DNA from 3 places in the Arthrobacter sp. 4R501 genome. Region 2 is predicted to be linked to each of the others. Evidence: riboswitches for the same ligand, from Rfam matches in the RefSeq annotation. Region 2 holds a riboswitch; each other region holds the start of a gene.
What was found. Region 2 has a riboswitch for S-adenosylmethionine ahead of CXR02_RS05835 (aminotransferase class V-fold PLP-dependent enzyme). Riboswitches for the same ligand answer to the same signal wherever they lie in the genome.
Positions count from the first base shown of each region.

Region 1: linked by a shared signal. The riboswitch ahead of CXR02_RS16940 (homoserine O-acetyltransferase) and the one ahead of CXR02_RS05835 (aminotransferase class V-fold PLP-dependent enzyme) in region 2 are both predicted to bind S-adenosylmethionine.
Region 3: linked by a shared signal. The riboswitch ahead of CXR02_RS18140 (DUF1737 domain-containing protein) and the one ahead of CXR02_RS05835 (aminotransferase class V-fold PLP-dependent enzyme) in region 2 are both predicted to bind S-adenosylmethionine.

Region 1 covers NZ_PJIW01000018.1:11,631-15,901, reverse strand. Annotated here, with positions in the region: gene CXR02_RS16950 (winged helix DNA-binding domain-containing protein) at 1-181, shown strand, start outside; gene CXR02_RS16945 (hypothetical protein) at 195-740, shown strand; gene CXR02_RS16940 (homoserine O-acetyltransferase) at 838-1,953, opposite strand; SAM riboswitch class IV at 1,966-2,080, opposite strand; partial or broken gene CXR02_RS16935 (PLP-dependent transferase) at 2,170-2,523, opposite strand; gene CXR02_RS16930 (VOC family protein) at 2,761-3,399, shown strand; gene CXR02_RS16925 (CPBP family intramembrane glutamic endopeptidase) at 3,526-4,271, opposite strand, start outside.
Region 2 covers NZ_PJIW01000005.1:57,052-61,322, forward strand. Annotated here, with positions in the region: gene CXR02_RS05830 (class I SAM-dependent methyltransferase) at 1-434, opposite strand, end outside; gene CXR02_RS05835 (aminotransferase class V-fold PLP-dependent enzyme) at 556-1,995, opposite strand; SAM riboswitch class IV at 2,031-2,144, opposite strand; gene hisN (histidinol-phosphatase) at 2,304-3,116, opposite strand; gene rsgA (ribosome small subunit-dependent GTPase A) at 3,169-4,271, opposite strand, start outside; gene aroA (3-phosphoshikimate 1-carboxyvinyltransferase) at 4,268-4,271, opposite strand, start outside.
Region 3 covers NZ_PJIW01000020.1:58,498-62,768, reverse strand. Annotated here, with positions in the region: gene CXR02_RS18155 (DUF1905 domain-containing protein) at 1-231, shown strand, start outside; gene CXR02_RS18150 (O-succinylhomoserine sulfhydrylase) at 370-1,578, opposite strand; gene CXR02_RS18145 (rhodanese-like domain-containing protein) at 1,575-1,988, opposite strand; gene CXR02_RS18140 (DUF1737 domain-containing protein) at 1,985-2,242, opposite strand; SAM riboswitch class IV at 2,256-2,371, opposite strand; gene CXR02_RS18135 (hypothetical protein) at 2,497-3,006, shown strand; gene opgC (OpgC domain-containing protein) at 3,093-4,271, shown strand, end outside.

The DNA of each region.
Region 1 (4,271 bases), on a different contig from region 2:
GGCCGGCTGCTGGCGGCACACCATGTTCTCCGGCCGCTGTGAGCTTGATATCCGGCTGTCCGCTGCCGCGGACCGGGCCACGGAAGATGACGTGCAGGACGCCGTGGACCGGTATGGGGCCTTTCTGGGGATCCCGGCCGCGCGTGTGGGCCCCGGGGTTAAGCTGGAAGGACACATATGAGAGGCGCTACACCGTGAACAGCTTGTTTTTCTGGATCATCATTCTGTCGTTCGTAATACCGATGGCGATGCGGATGTACCGGAAATCCGTGAACAAACGGAACCAGGAGCAGAGCTTTTCCGGGCGCTACCCCGAGCAGTTTCCAGGCGGCGGGCAGTACCCGGGCAGCGATCAGTACCCGGGGCCGCAGAACAAGCAGCCCCGTGACGGCTATACGCAGCAGGACTATATGAGTGGCGGCTTCCGGCAGATCATGAGCCCGGAGCCCCTGCCGCCGAGCCAGCCGTTGCCGCCCATGCAGCCGATTCCTTCTGCGGATCAGCAGTTCCCGCCGTACGGCCAGCCGCAACCCAACGGCCAGCAGGTGCCGGAGAAGCGGATGCCGGAGCAGCGCGCGGAAGCACCGCAGCAGCCTGCCGCCCCCGGCATTCCCCTGCCGCCGTCGGGCCCGCAGGGATACCGTGCCCGGAAACTGGCCGAACTCGACCAGCAGTACAGCAACGGCGAGCTGGCCATGGAGGACTACATGAAGCGCCGCTCCGACATCATGAACGGCTGATCCCTTAGTCAGCGCGAAAGGACACTTGAGGCCCTGATTCCAGGGCCTCAAGTGTCGTCTCGCGTTTAAGGGCAGGGGCTCAAGTGTCCTCTGTCGCTTAGATGAGGAACGTGTCTCGGAGCTGGACGCCGAGCTGGCCGATCTCGGTCAGGAAGCCGTCGTGGCCGATCGGGGCCTCAATAACGTGCACGTCCACGTCGCCCGGGAGCGCGTCAGCCAGTTCACGGGACTGGGACGGGAAGTACAGCCGGTCACTGTTCACCGCAGCCACGAAGAACCTGGCGGTGGCCCGGCCCAACGCCTCGTTCAGCGAGCCCCGCCCGCGGCAGACGTCGTGGCTCATCAGGGCGTCGGTGATGGCGATATAGCTGTTGGCATCAAAGCGCCGTACCAGCTTTTTGCCCTGGTGGTCCAGGTAGCTTTCCACCTGGTAGCGGCCCCGCTCCCCCAGCGCTGCCGCCTGGAACGGCGATTCGGGGTGCTGGGCCGACCGGCCGAAGCGGCCATGGAATTCCTCGGCGGAGCGGTAGGTGATGTGCGCGATGCGCCGTGCCAGGGCCAGTCCGTCCTCCGGCAGCGGACCGCCGTAGTAGTCGCCGTCGTTAAAATTGCTGTCCAGGCGGATGGCGAGCGTCTGCGCCTGGGCGAATGCGATCTGTTCGGCCGTGCTGGCGGCACCGATCGAGATAACGGCGCACCGCTGAACCCGTTGCGGGTAGGTGACCGCCCATTCCAGGGCCCGCGCGCCGCCCATGGAACCGCCCAGCACGGCGTACCAGCTCGGGATTCCCAGCTGGTTAGCCAGCCTGGCCTCGGCCGCGGTGGTGTCCCGCAGCGTTACCAACGGAAAGCGGGACCCCCACGGCTTGCCGTCCGGGGCATCCGAGGACGGCCCAGTGGAGCCGTAGCAGCCGCCCACGATGTTGATCGAGACCACAAAGAACCGGTCCGTGTCCACCGGCGCACCGGGCCCGGCCAGCTGTTCCCACCAGCCGGGCTCGTCGCTGTCGCCGCGCGTCACGTGTGTGCTTCCGGTCAGGGCGTGCTCAATCAGGACGGCGTTGGAGCCGTCTGCGTTGAGGGTTCCCCACGTTTCATAGCCGAGGGTGACTTCCGGGAGGTAACCGCCGGCTTCGAGCTCGAGTCCGCCGATGCTGGCGTAACGGACCACCCCGTTTCCGGGTGCTGCAGTACGGGAAATCGTAATCGTCATGGAAGGACCTTTTCTATGCGCTTGCCCACCGTCAATTGACCGGCAGGCCAGGTCCTCACCCGGGGCACCCCACCGCAAAAGAGGGTTGCCGGCCAGCAAGCCGGGGCTGTCGCTGGCACTCATGACCTGCTTTGAGTGTACGAACAGCCCCGGTCTATTGCTAAGCGTGTGACTGGTTATGACTTCGCGGGAGGCCTACTGCGGCTGGCCGGCCGCGTCCCTGCGGGGGGAGACCACTTCGGCGAAGAAGAGCTTGGTGTTGGGCTGGACGGCGTCGCGCCAATGGCCCAGGTTGCCGGGTCTGCCACAATCGTGACGGAGAAACCGGACTTCTTGAGCGTGTGTGCCAGGAGGTGGTAGGTGCCGCCGTACAGGCTGGGGCTGGCCACAACGCGGTCCCCGGCCTCGGAAATGTTCAGGATGACAAAGGTTCCAGCGGCCTGTCCCGAGCTCAGCAGCGGCCCCGCGAGTCCGCCCTCCCGGCTGGCAATCCTCTGTTCCACGGCATCCCGCGTGGGGTTGGAGCGCCCGTGCGCCGGTGGCGCTGTCCGGCTCCTGGCCAGCGTGGATCTGGCGGGTTTCGAAAGACGATCCGTTCGACGTTCAAGGCTCCTTGATGTGGTGTGGCGCTGCTCGGTTGCGTTCAGAGCGGGAAGCCTTGCCTGACGCGAACAGGATTGCGACGGACGTGGTCAGCGGGCCGTTTATTCTCCTGCTTCCCGGCGGAATGTCCACTCGTGACGCATCAGGATTCCGGTAAGGCTACCCTTAGCTGAGAGCCGGATCACAAAGTGCCAAGATGATGGCATGCGCATGGATCACGTCTCTTACGCCTGTGAACAAGATGGCCTCGTTGCCACCACCGAACGTATTTCGTCCGCCCTCGGCGTTGAAGCCGTGAAGGGTGGCGTGCACCCCCGGTTTGGAACCCGGAACATGATTATTCCCCTCGCGGGCCATAAATACCTGGAAGTCGTGGAGGTCCTGAACCACCCGGCATCGGACAAGGCTCCCTTCGGGCAGGCTGTCCGGGCCCGGTCCGAAGCCGGCGGCGGCTGGATGGGCTGGTGCGTCGAAGTGGACGACCTCGCTCCGTTCGAAGACCGCCTGGGCCGTGCCGCCGTCAACGGCAACCGCAAGTTCCCGGACGGCCGCGAGCTGGTCTGGAAGCAGATCGGCATCCTGGGCCTGATCGCGGACCCCCAGGTCCCGTACATGCTCAAGTGGGAGGGTGACCCCGCCCTGCACCCGTCCAACGCCTATGAGAGCAACGTCAAGATGAGCTGCCTGACCATAGCCGGTTCCGCCGAACGCGTGACGGAATGGCTGGGCGAGCCCGTCGAGAAGCCGCTGGAGGATGTGGCCGTTGACTGGGTGGCTCCGCATGGAACCCCGGGCATCCTGTCTGTAACCTTCGAAACCGCTACCGGAGCAGTCACCATCTGATTGCACGTTAAATAGCTTCGGCCGCCATCAGCGGGTGCCAATGATGCCACCCACCGATGGCGGCCGAATCCTCTTAAGGCCGGACCCGGTTCAGTTCACCTGTGCGGCACGGGAACCACGGCCGCCTTACCCCAGGCCCACAGCCCTGCCAAAGAGGCTGAAGCCAACGAAGGCAACGATGTCCAGCAGGGCATGCGCGATGACCAGCGGCATAATCCGCTTGGTTTTCGTGTAGAGCCAGGCGAAGACCACACCCATCACGGCGTTGCCGATGAACGGCCCGAAGCCTTGGTAAAGATGGTAGCTGCCGCGGAGCATCGAGCTGGTGAAGATGGCCAGGGGCATGCTCCAGCCGAACTTGCCGAAACGGTCCAGGAGGTAGCCCACCACAATGACTTCTTCCACGACAGCGTGCCGCAGCGCGGACAGGATCAGGACGGGGACTGTCCACCAGTACGAGTCGAGTGCGCTGGGGATGATGGCGGTGGTGATCCCCAGGGCACGTCCCGCTGCGTAGAGGCCCAGCGACGGGATCCCGATCAGCGCCGCGAGGCCAAAGCCCTGCAGCAGGTCACGGCCCGGCCGGGCGAAGTTGAACCCCAGCTTCCGGAAGGCGGACCAGCCTTGGGGGCTCACTCCGGCGCCGGATTGCCGCTGGTCCGTGAGGAAGTAGATGACCAGCAGCACGGGCACAAGGGCGAAAATGATGTCCAGCAGCTGGTAGGTGAGGTCGAAGTATTCGCGGGGGCTCTGTGACCGGTTCAGCGTGGACGTACCCTCGGCCAGCGGTGCACGCGTCATCTTGTCCAGCAGCTGCACCACCGAGTAGACGGCGGACTGCCCCAGGGACAGACCCAGCACAATCCAGACTT
Region 2 (4,271 bases):
TGGTTCCAGATCAGCCCCAGCGTTCCGCCGGGCCGCAGGATCCGCGCCAGTTCGGTGCTCGCCGGCAGCGGATCGCACCAGTGCCAGGCCTGCGCCACGCTTACGACGTCGAACGAGGAGTCAGCGAGTCCCGTCGCCTCTGCCGTCCCCTGCGTCGCGTCCGCCGCCGCGTGCTGGGCCCGCAGCTGTTCGAGCATGTCCGGCGACGGATCCACGGCGGAAACCGCCAGGCTGCGTTCCAGCAGAAGAGCGGTGAACTTGCCGGTTCCGGCCCCCACGTCCACGGCGTCCGCGGCCCCGGCAGGGATCAGCCAGTCCGCTGAGTCGGCAGGGTAGCCAGGGCGTACGCGCTGGTAGTGTTCGCCGCCGTCCTGGAAACTCTGTCCGAGCTCCAGGCGGCGTCCGTGCTCAAGTCTGGGGCCACCCCGTGCCACGTGCGGCCTCCTTCAACTGTGCCCATCGGTATCCTTCGAATTTACCGCATGGGCCGCAGCCCCTGGATCAGGCGGCGGTCACGTGGCAGCCAGGTCAGGAACCAGGGGAGGAAAGCGTCAGTCAGTCGTCAAGGCACGGAGCCGCGCCGGCGGTGCCCGGGGTGTTGGGAGCCCAGTGAGGGTACGTGCGGGTGTCGTTGGCCGGAACCCAGCGTCCCGCGTCCACCACGTAGTCCCAGCCCAGGCCGGTCCGGCGGAGTTGCTCCAGGCCGGCAAGGAGCCGCTGGGCATCCTCCAGCCGTGAGCCCACGCCGAAGCTGGCCCGCAGGGAACCGGAGGGAATGCCGAGGCGCTTGAGCAGCGGGTGCGCGCAGAAGCGGCCGTCCCGGAGGCCAACGCCATGCTCGGCCGACAGGTACGCGGCCACAAGCCCGGCGTCGTACCCTGCCACGGAGAAGTTCACCACGCCGATGGTGCCCGTTTCGGCGTCCGTGTCCGAGAAGATCTGGTGCACGGTGACGCCGTCGATCCTCCCGAGCCCTTCCACCAGGAATGACCTGATGGCCGCCTCGTGGGCGTGCCAGCGGGCGTGGTCCAGGGACGCGATGACCTGGGTGGCGCGGGCCAGCGTGGCCGCGCCGAGGACGTTGGGGGAGCCGCCCTCGTGCCGGGCCGGACCGGTGGCCCAGCTGACGCCGTCGAGCCTTGCCTCGCGGACGGCGCCGCCGCCGGCCAGGTGGGGCGTGCCGGCGTCGAGCCAGTCGGTGCGGCCCACCAGGACGCCGGAGCCGAAGGGCGCGTAGAGCTTGTGCCCGGAGAAGGCGAGGTAGTCGACGTCGTCTGTGCTGATATTGATGCGCCGGTGCGGCGCCAGCTGCGCGGCGTCCACCACGATCCGCGCCCCGTACTCATGGGCGAGGGCGGCCAGGGCCCTGATCGGGAGGATCTCGCCGGTGACGTTGGAGGCGCCCGTGACCGCGAGGAGGCTGACGTTGCCCTGCTCAAGTTCGGCGCGGAGGACCTCGAGGGTCCCCACGATGGTGTCCGCGGCGACGACGCTGCGGTGCGGGACTCCCTGCCACGGCAGGAGGTTGGCGTGGTGTTCGATGTCCAGGTAGAGGACATCGCCATTAGGCCGCCCGTCCGTCGCCGGCAGGCAACCCGCCAGCAGGTTCAGCGAGTCGGTGGTGTTCCGGGTGAAGATGACTGAGTCGTCCGGGCGTCCGCCCACAAAGTCGCGCACGATGTCCCGGGCGTTCTCATAGACGGAGGTGCTGATCTGCGATGCGTAGCCGGCGCCGCGATGGACGCTGGCGTAGAACGGCAGGATCTCGTTGAGGTAGGCCGACACCACGGAGAGGGCGGGAGCGGACGCGCCGTAGTCCAGGTTTGCGTACCGGATGTGGCCGCCCTGGATCAGCGGTGCCTGGATTTCCGCGCCGGTGACGGCAGAGAGGGGGCGGCCGGCAACGGCGGCGGCATCGTTGAACACCGCAGCGGCCTTGGCGGCGGCAGTGTTGCTGGGAGAAACAGTGTTGGGGGAGACGGTGGCAGTTGTCACGGAGACCTCACTCTAAAAGGACTCCCGGTAACGGGAATCCGCGCTTGCCGTGTCCATTCCGGACCGGCCTGGTCGTCACCCGGGGCACCCCACCGCGAATGGAGGGTTGCCGGCCAGCAAACCGGGGTTTAGCGCTGGCACTCGTGACCTGTTAAGAAGCGTAGAACATCCGCCGCTGCAGAAAGGAAGCTCGGCCCAATGTTAAGGACTTTGTTACGCGCGTTTGAGGAACAGCCTCATTTGTCGAAGATACGACGGCGGACGCCCCCTTGAGGAGGCGTCCGCCGTCGATAGTTCGAAGAAAGCGCCTAGAGGAGATCGTCCAGATCCGGGTTCAGCCGCTTGAGCACCTCTGAGTGCAGGATGGAGTTCGTGGCCAGGGCGTTGCCGCCGAAGGGCCCGTCCTGTCCCTCCAAGGAGGTGAAACGGCCGCCGGCTTCCACCACGATGGGCACCAGGGCAGCCATGTCGTACAGGTTCAGTTCGGGCTCGCAGGCAATGTCCACGGAACCTTCGGCCACCATGCAGTAGGACCAGAAATCGCCGTAGGCGCGCGTGCGCCACACGTCCTCGGTCAGGCCCAGGAACTCGTCCAGGTTGCCGCGTTCCTTCCAGCCGCCCAGGCTGGAGTAGGACAGGGAGGCATCCGAAAGTTTGGAGACGTCCGAGACGCGGAGCCGCGTTGCGGCGGCGAGGGACTTGCCCATGTACGCGCCGGAACCCTTGGCGGCCCACCAGCGTTTGCCCAGCGCGGGCGCGCTGACCACTCCCACCACGGGTTCGCCTTCGTCCACGAGGGCGATCAGGGTGGCCCAAACCGGGACGCCGCGGACAAAGTTCTTGGTGCCGTCGATGGGATCAATGATCCAGCGTCGGGAGCCATGGCCCGAACTGCCGAATTCCTCGCCCAGCACGGCGTCGCGCGGACGCGAGCGGGACAGCTGGCCGCGGATGGCTTCCTCCGCGGACTTGTCCGCGTCCGTTACCGGCGTCAGGTCCGGCTTGGTCTCGATGCGGAGGTCCAGTGCCTTGAAGCGGCTCATGGTCTGGTCATCCACGGAATCTGCCAGCACATGGGCAAGGCGCAAGTCATCGTTGTAGCTCGAAGCGGGTTGGATCATGGTTCCAAACTACCGTCTCAGGGCCGCAGTGTTGGGGACATCGGCGTTCCGTCTAGCCGATGCTGCCTAGTTCCTTGGTTTCCTGGCCCACCAGGCGGGGATCCGTGCCCAGCAGCCGCCGCAGGGACGCGAGCCGGGCCGGGCCGGTGGGGCCCGCGTGGCCGGCGGACACCCAGGCATCCACGCCGCAGTTGACGGCCGCGGTGTTGTGCTTGCAGCCACGCTCGCAGGCATCCGTACCCGGCTCCAGGTCCGGGAAGGACCGCAGGATCCGGTCCGGGTCCACGTGGGCCAGGCCGAACGAACGGATGCCAGGGGTGTCGATGATCCAGCTTCCGGCGGGAGCCCCGGTCAGCTTCAGGGCTAGGGCCGACGACGACGTGTGGCGGCCGCGGCCGGTCACCGCGTTTACACCCCCGGTGGCCCGTTCGGCCCCGGTGAGCGCATTGACCATGGTTGACTTGCCCACGCCGGAATGACCCAGCATCACGGAGACCTTGCCCTCGAGGTACGCGCGGAGCTGCGAAACAGCGTCACTGTCCAGGCGGGCCGAGAGGCCGTCGTCGGAGCGGGCATCGATACCTGAGGCTTCGGAGTCCGACGTGCGGCTGATGATCACCGGGAAGTCCAGGTGCTCGTAGTTGGACAGCAGTTCCGCCGGATCCTTGACGTCCGCCTTGGTGACGAGCAGCAGCGGCTCAATGCCGGCGTCGTAAGCGGCCACCAGGGCGCGGTCGATGAAGCCTGTGCGCGGCTCCGGGTTTGCGGCGGCCACCACCACCACCAGCTGATCTGCGTTGGCCACCACCGCACGCTCGATCGGATCAGTGTCATCGGCGCTGCGGCGCAGCAGGGTCCTGCGGTCCTGGATCCGGACGAGGCGGGCCAGCGTGTCGGGTTCCCCGGAGACATCTCCAACGAGGGAAACGAAGTCGCCGGCAACCACGGGGGAGCGGCGGAGTTCGCGGGCCCTGGCTGCGATGATGATCCGCTCGTCGCCCGAGTCTTCGCCGACGACGGCGGTGTACCGGCCGCGGTCCACGGTGATGATGCGGCCCGTGACGGCGTCGTCGTGGCTAGGGCGGTCCTTCGTGCGCGGCCGGGAGCCCTTTTTGCTGGGCCGGATCCGGACGTCGGACTCGTCCCAGGAATCAG
Region 3 (4,271 bases), on a different contig from region 2:
GCGGTGTTCCGGAAGGGCTTCGGCTCGGTCAGAGTCACGGCGGAAATCTCCGGCTGCACCTGGCAGACCTCGGTCTTTCCGGACAGCAAAAGCGGCTCCTACCTGTTGCCCGTCAAGAAGGCCGTCCGGGACGCGGCGGGCATCAGCGACGGGGCTGAAGTGGCCGTCCGGCTCGCGATCCAAGGCGAACACGAGGCACGTACCGGGGAACGGATAAGCGGTACTGGCTGAACTCTGCCGGGAATGACGCTGCCAGGATCGCCTCTTCTCGAAGCACCCCGCGGTGGACTGCGCCGGAAGCCACCGGGAGGGCCGCCACCATCCAGGCATCATCGCGCAGCAGCCCAATCAGAACCAGGTCAACCAGACCTAGATGTGCTTCAGAGCCTGCTCCAGGTCGCCGATGAGGTCGTCCACGTCCTCCAGGCCCACGGACAGCCGCACCACGCCGTCGCTGAGCCCGATGGCGGCGCGGCCCTCGGGACCCATGGCGCGGTGCGTGGTGGTGGCCGGATGGGTGATGAGGGACTTCGCGTCGCCCAGGTTGTTGGAGATGTCGATGATCCGCAAGGCGTCCAGCAGCGCAAAGGCGGCGTCCTTGCCCGAGCGGCCACCCGTCGTCGCAAGTTCCAACGTGAGGACGGTGCCGCCGGCCTTCATCTGCTTGGCGGCGAGCTCGTACTGCGGGTGTGACTTCAGCAGCGGGTACCTGACCCAGCTGACGGCCGGCTGCTGTTCGAGCCATTCGGCGATCCGCAGTGCGGACGCGGAGGAGTGGTTGACGCGCAGCGCCATGGTCTCCAGGCCCTTGGTGAGCACCCAGGCGTTGAACGCGGAGAGAGCCGGGCCCGTGTGCCGCATGAGCTGCTTGACCGGGCCGTCGATGAATTCCTTGGTGCCCAAGATGGCGCCGCCCAGGACGCGTCCCTGGCCGTCGATGTGCTTCGTGCCGGAGTACACAATCACGTCCGCGCCCAGTTGGCCGCAGCGCTGCAGCAGGGGAGTGGCAAAGACATTGTCGACGACGACGGTGGCCCCGGCGGCGTGAGCCAGCTCGCTGACCGCGGCGATGTCCACGATTTCCTGCATCGGGTTGGACGGCGATTCGAAGAACACTGCGGTGGTGGGCTCCGACAGGGCGTCCCGCCACTGGTCCAAGTCCGGGCCGTCAACGAACACGGTTTCCACGCCCCAGCGCGGCAGGATCTCGTTCAGGATCACAAAGCAGGAGCCGAACAGCGAGCGCGCGGCAACCACCCGGTCCCCGGCCGCCAGCAGGGCGCCCAGTGCGGTGAACACAGCTGACATGCCCGACGCCGTCGCAAAGCACGCTTCGGTGCCCTCAAGCAGGCGGAGGCGTTCTTGGAATGTGGCCACGGACGGGTTGCCGTACCGGGAGTAGACGAAGCGTTCGTCCTCGCCGGTGAAGGCGCGCTCGGCGGCGGCAGCGGACTCGTAGACGAAGCCCGAGTTCAGGAAGACCGGCTCGGTGGTCTCCTGGAAGTTGGTGCGGTCCAGCCCGCCGCGGACCGCCTGCGTCTCGGCGCTCCAGCCGGCGGCGTCTGGGTTGAAGGTCACTTGGCTATTCCCAGGTTGGTGGGCAGGCCGCGGTTCTTCCAGCCGTTGACGGTGCGCTCGCCGTAGCGGTCCGGCTCGCCTTCGAAACCCTCCAGGACGTTGTAGGAGGTGAAGCCGGCCTGCGTCGCGGCGATGGCGGCGGCGATGGAGCGCTGGCCCGAGCGGCAGAGGAACACCAGTTCAGTGCCGTCGTCCTCCGGGGCCTGCTGCGTCAGGTCGGTGATGAAATCCCGGTTCGGGATGCCACCCGGGAACGTCCACGGGATGAACAGGGGATCGTTGTCCGTGGCCTTCGTGTCCGGGATGCCGATGTGGGCCCATTCGCCTTCGGTCCGGACATCCACCAGGATGGCGCCCTGTTCGAGTTTGGCCCAGGCCTGCTGCGGGGTGAGGTCTCCGGCGTAGCTCATGCGTGGCCCTCGCCGTCGAAATCGAGGTCGTCCACGGCGGAGGCGACGGCGGCATCAGCTGTGGCGATGGCTGACGGGAGGATGAGTGCCTGCGCAACAATCACAACGCCGCCGTTGGACGTTGCGGCCGGGCTGCCGTGCAGGACATACCCTTCAGCCAGGGCAGTGGAAATCCGTTCACAGAACGACCTGTCATCCGGCCCGGTGACAAGCCGGTACGACAGTTTCTCTTCAGGGGCGGGTGCGTCAGACACGACGGAACTCCTTCTTTCACGCTTGCAGCTCGAATGGGTCGATATGCCGAGTATTCACCTGAGGCACCCCGCCGCGAAAGGGAGGGTTGCCGACCGGCCAGTCAGGGCTTGGCGCCGGTTCTCATTACTCCCCAAAAACGTAACATCCGGCCCGCCCGGCCGCACTGCCGCCTACGTCATGTTCCGTAACCAATGCGTTTTTCCGTAATCCCGCCGTGCTTCCGTAACGCCGGCGCTGACGGGACGATCGGGTCATGGGGAACTTTCGAGGGCGTTCACTGACGGGCGCCTGGGCACGCGTTTTGGCTGTGACGTTGTGCGCTGTGCCGGTGCTGGTGGGGGTGACAAGCTGCCGGAGCGTTTTCGCGCCGCCGCCCTGCATGCCGCCGGACTTTACCGTCTCGCCTGCCGCCGCCAAACCCGGTGACAGGATCACCGTCAGCGCCCCGGATACCACCTGCGATGCCCGCTACGGCACCGACGCACAGGTCCAGGTGACGGTCAAGGATGCGACCGGTACCGCGGTGCTGGAAGAGCTCGCTCCCATGTCCGACGACGGCGGCTTCACTTTCGTGTTCACCGTCCCGGCTGGCGTGGCTCCCGGGAAGGCCGGGGTCACCGCTTACCCGTACAACCTGGACTGGTGCGACGACACCGGAGTGAACAACCGGGCGGCTCAGAGGCCGGCCGGACTGGTCCGGGTTTCGTGTGCGGAACGCCTGGTGCCGCTGGTCATCCTTGGACCCGAGACCAAGCAGGGCTGAACCGGACCAAAGGCTGAGGCCGATAGAGTTTGCAGGGGCGCCGGCCACCGTCGTTGAAGCAGCCGTTCTTGGGGGATATCACCAGTATGCCAACAGCCACTGCACCGGCCAACAATGCCAGCCCTGCCAGCCCTGCGGGGCGGACACGGGTGCGGACCGCCGTCGTCCTACTGCTCACCCTCCTGCTGGCGGTCCTGGCGGCGCTGCCAACCGCCGCCACCGCCCGTGCCGCTGGAACCGCGCGGGCCGCTGGCACAGCTCCGGAGCCGGGTAAGCCGCTGCTGGGAGTGGTCCTTGAATGGGGCGAGGATTCGGCGGCGAGCTTTGCCGAACGGCTAGGGGCGACACCGGCCCTGTTGGGCCATGACATTTCCATCCCCGTCCGGTCCTCGGAAACCACCGACATCCGGCAATTCCTGGACCAGACTGAAGCCTTGGGCTCCCATGCCATGCTCACCGTCAAACCAACAGTTCCGCTGGAGCAGATCGACGACGCCGCCGCCCGGTCATTTGCCGCAGAGATCACGAGGATCTCGGCGGGCTTCCGGGGCCAGGTGCTGGTCCGCTTCGCCCCGGACATGAACGGGAGCTGGCTTGACTGGGGGCAGCAGCCGGCAGCCTTCCGGTCCGCCTTCAGGGCAGTGGCTGCGGAGTTCAAGGAAACGAACGACGCCGGCACCGTGATGGTGTGGCAACCGTACCTGGGGCGGGACTACCCCTTTGAACGGAACCGCAAGGCCCCCGCTGCTGGCAGCGAGGGCTTTGCCCTGTTGGACACCAACGCTGACGGTACCTGGGACGGCGGGGACGGGGCCTACGCGCCTTACTATCCCGGCGACGACGCCGTGGAATGGGTGGGGCTGTCCGCCTACCATGACGACACCGCCGGTGCGTCCGCCGTCAATACTGTGGCTGCCCCCGGGGAGCTGGCCGGGATGCTGACCGGAGCCGGCAATGAGGACTTCTACGCCACGTACGTGGAGCGACGCGACAAGCCATTCCTCCTGCAGACCGCAGCCTTCTACGGCCCCGCTACCGGCGGCGCCGCGGAGGCCGACATCAAACGGGACTGGTGGGACCAGGCGCTCGAAGCGGCGACGTCCGGGCGGTTCGGCAAGACCGCCGCCGTGGTCTGGGACGAACGGACCAGCACCCGGGACACCGGCGTGGCCAGCGTCGACTGGACCATTACGGGAAACGCCGATGTGGCTGCAGCGGCACGTGCCCGGCTGAACGCGTCCGGCCTCGTTACGGGGCCGGTCACT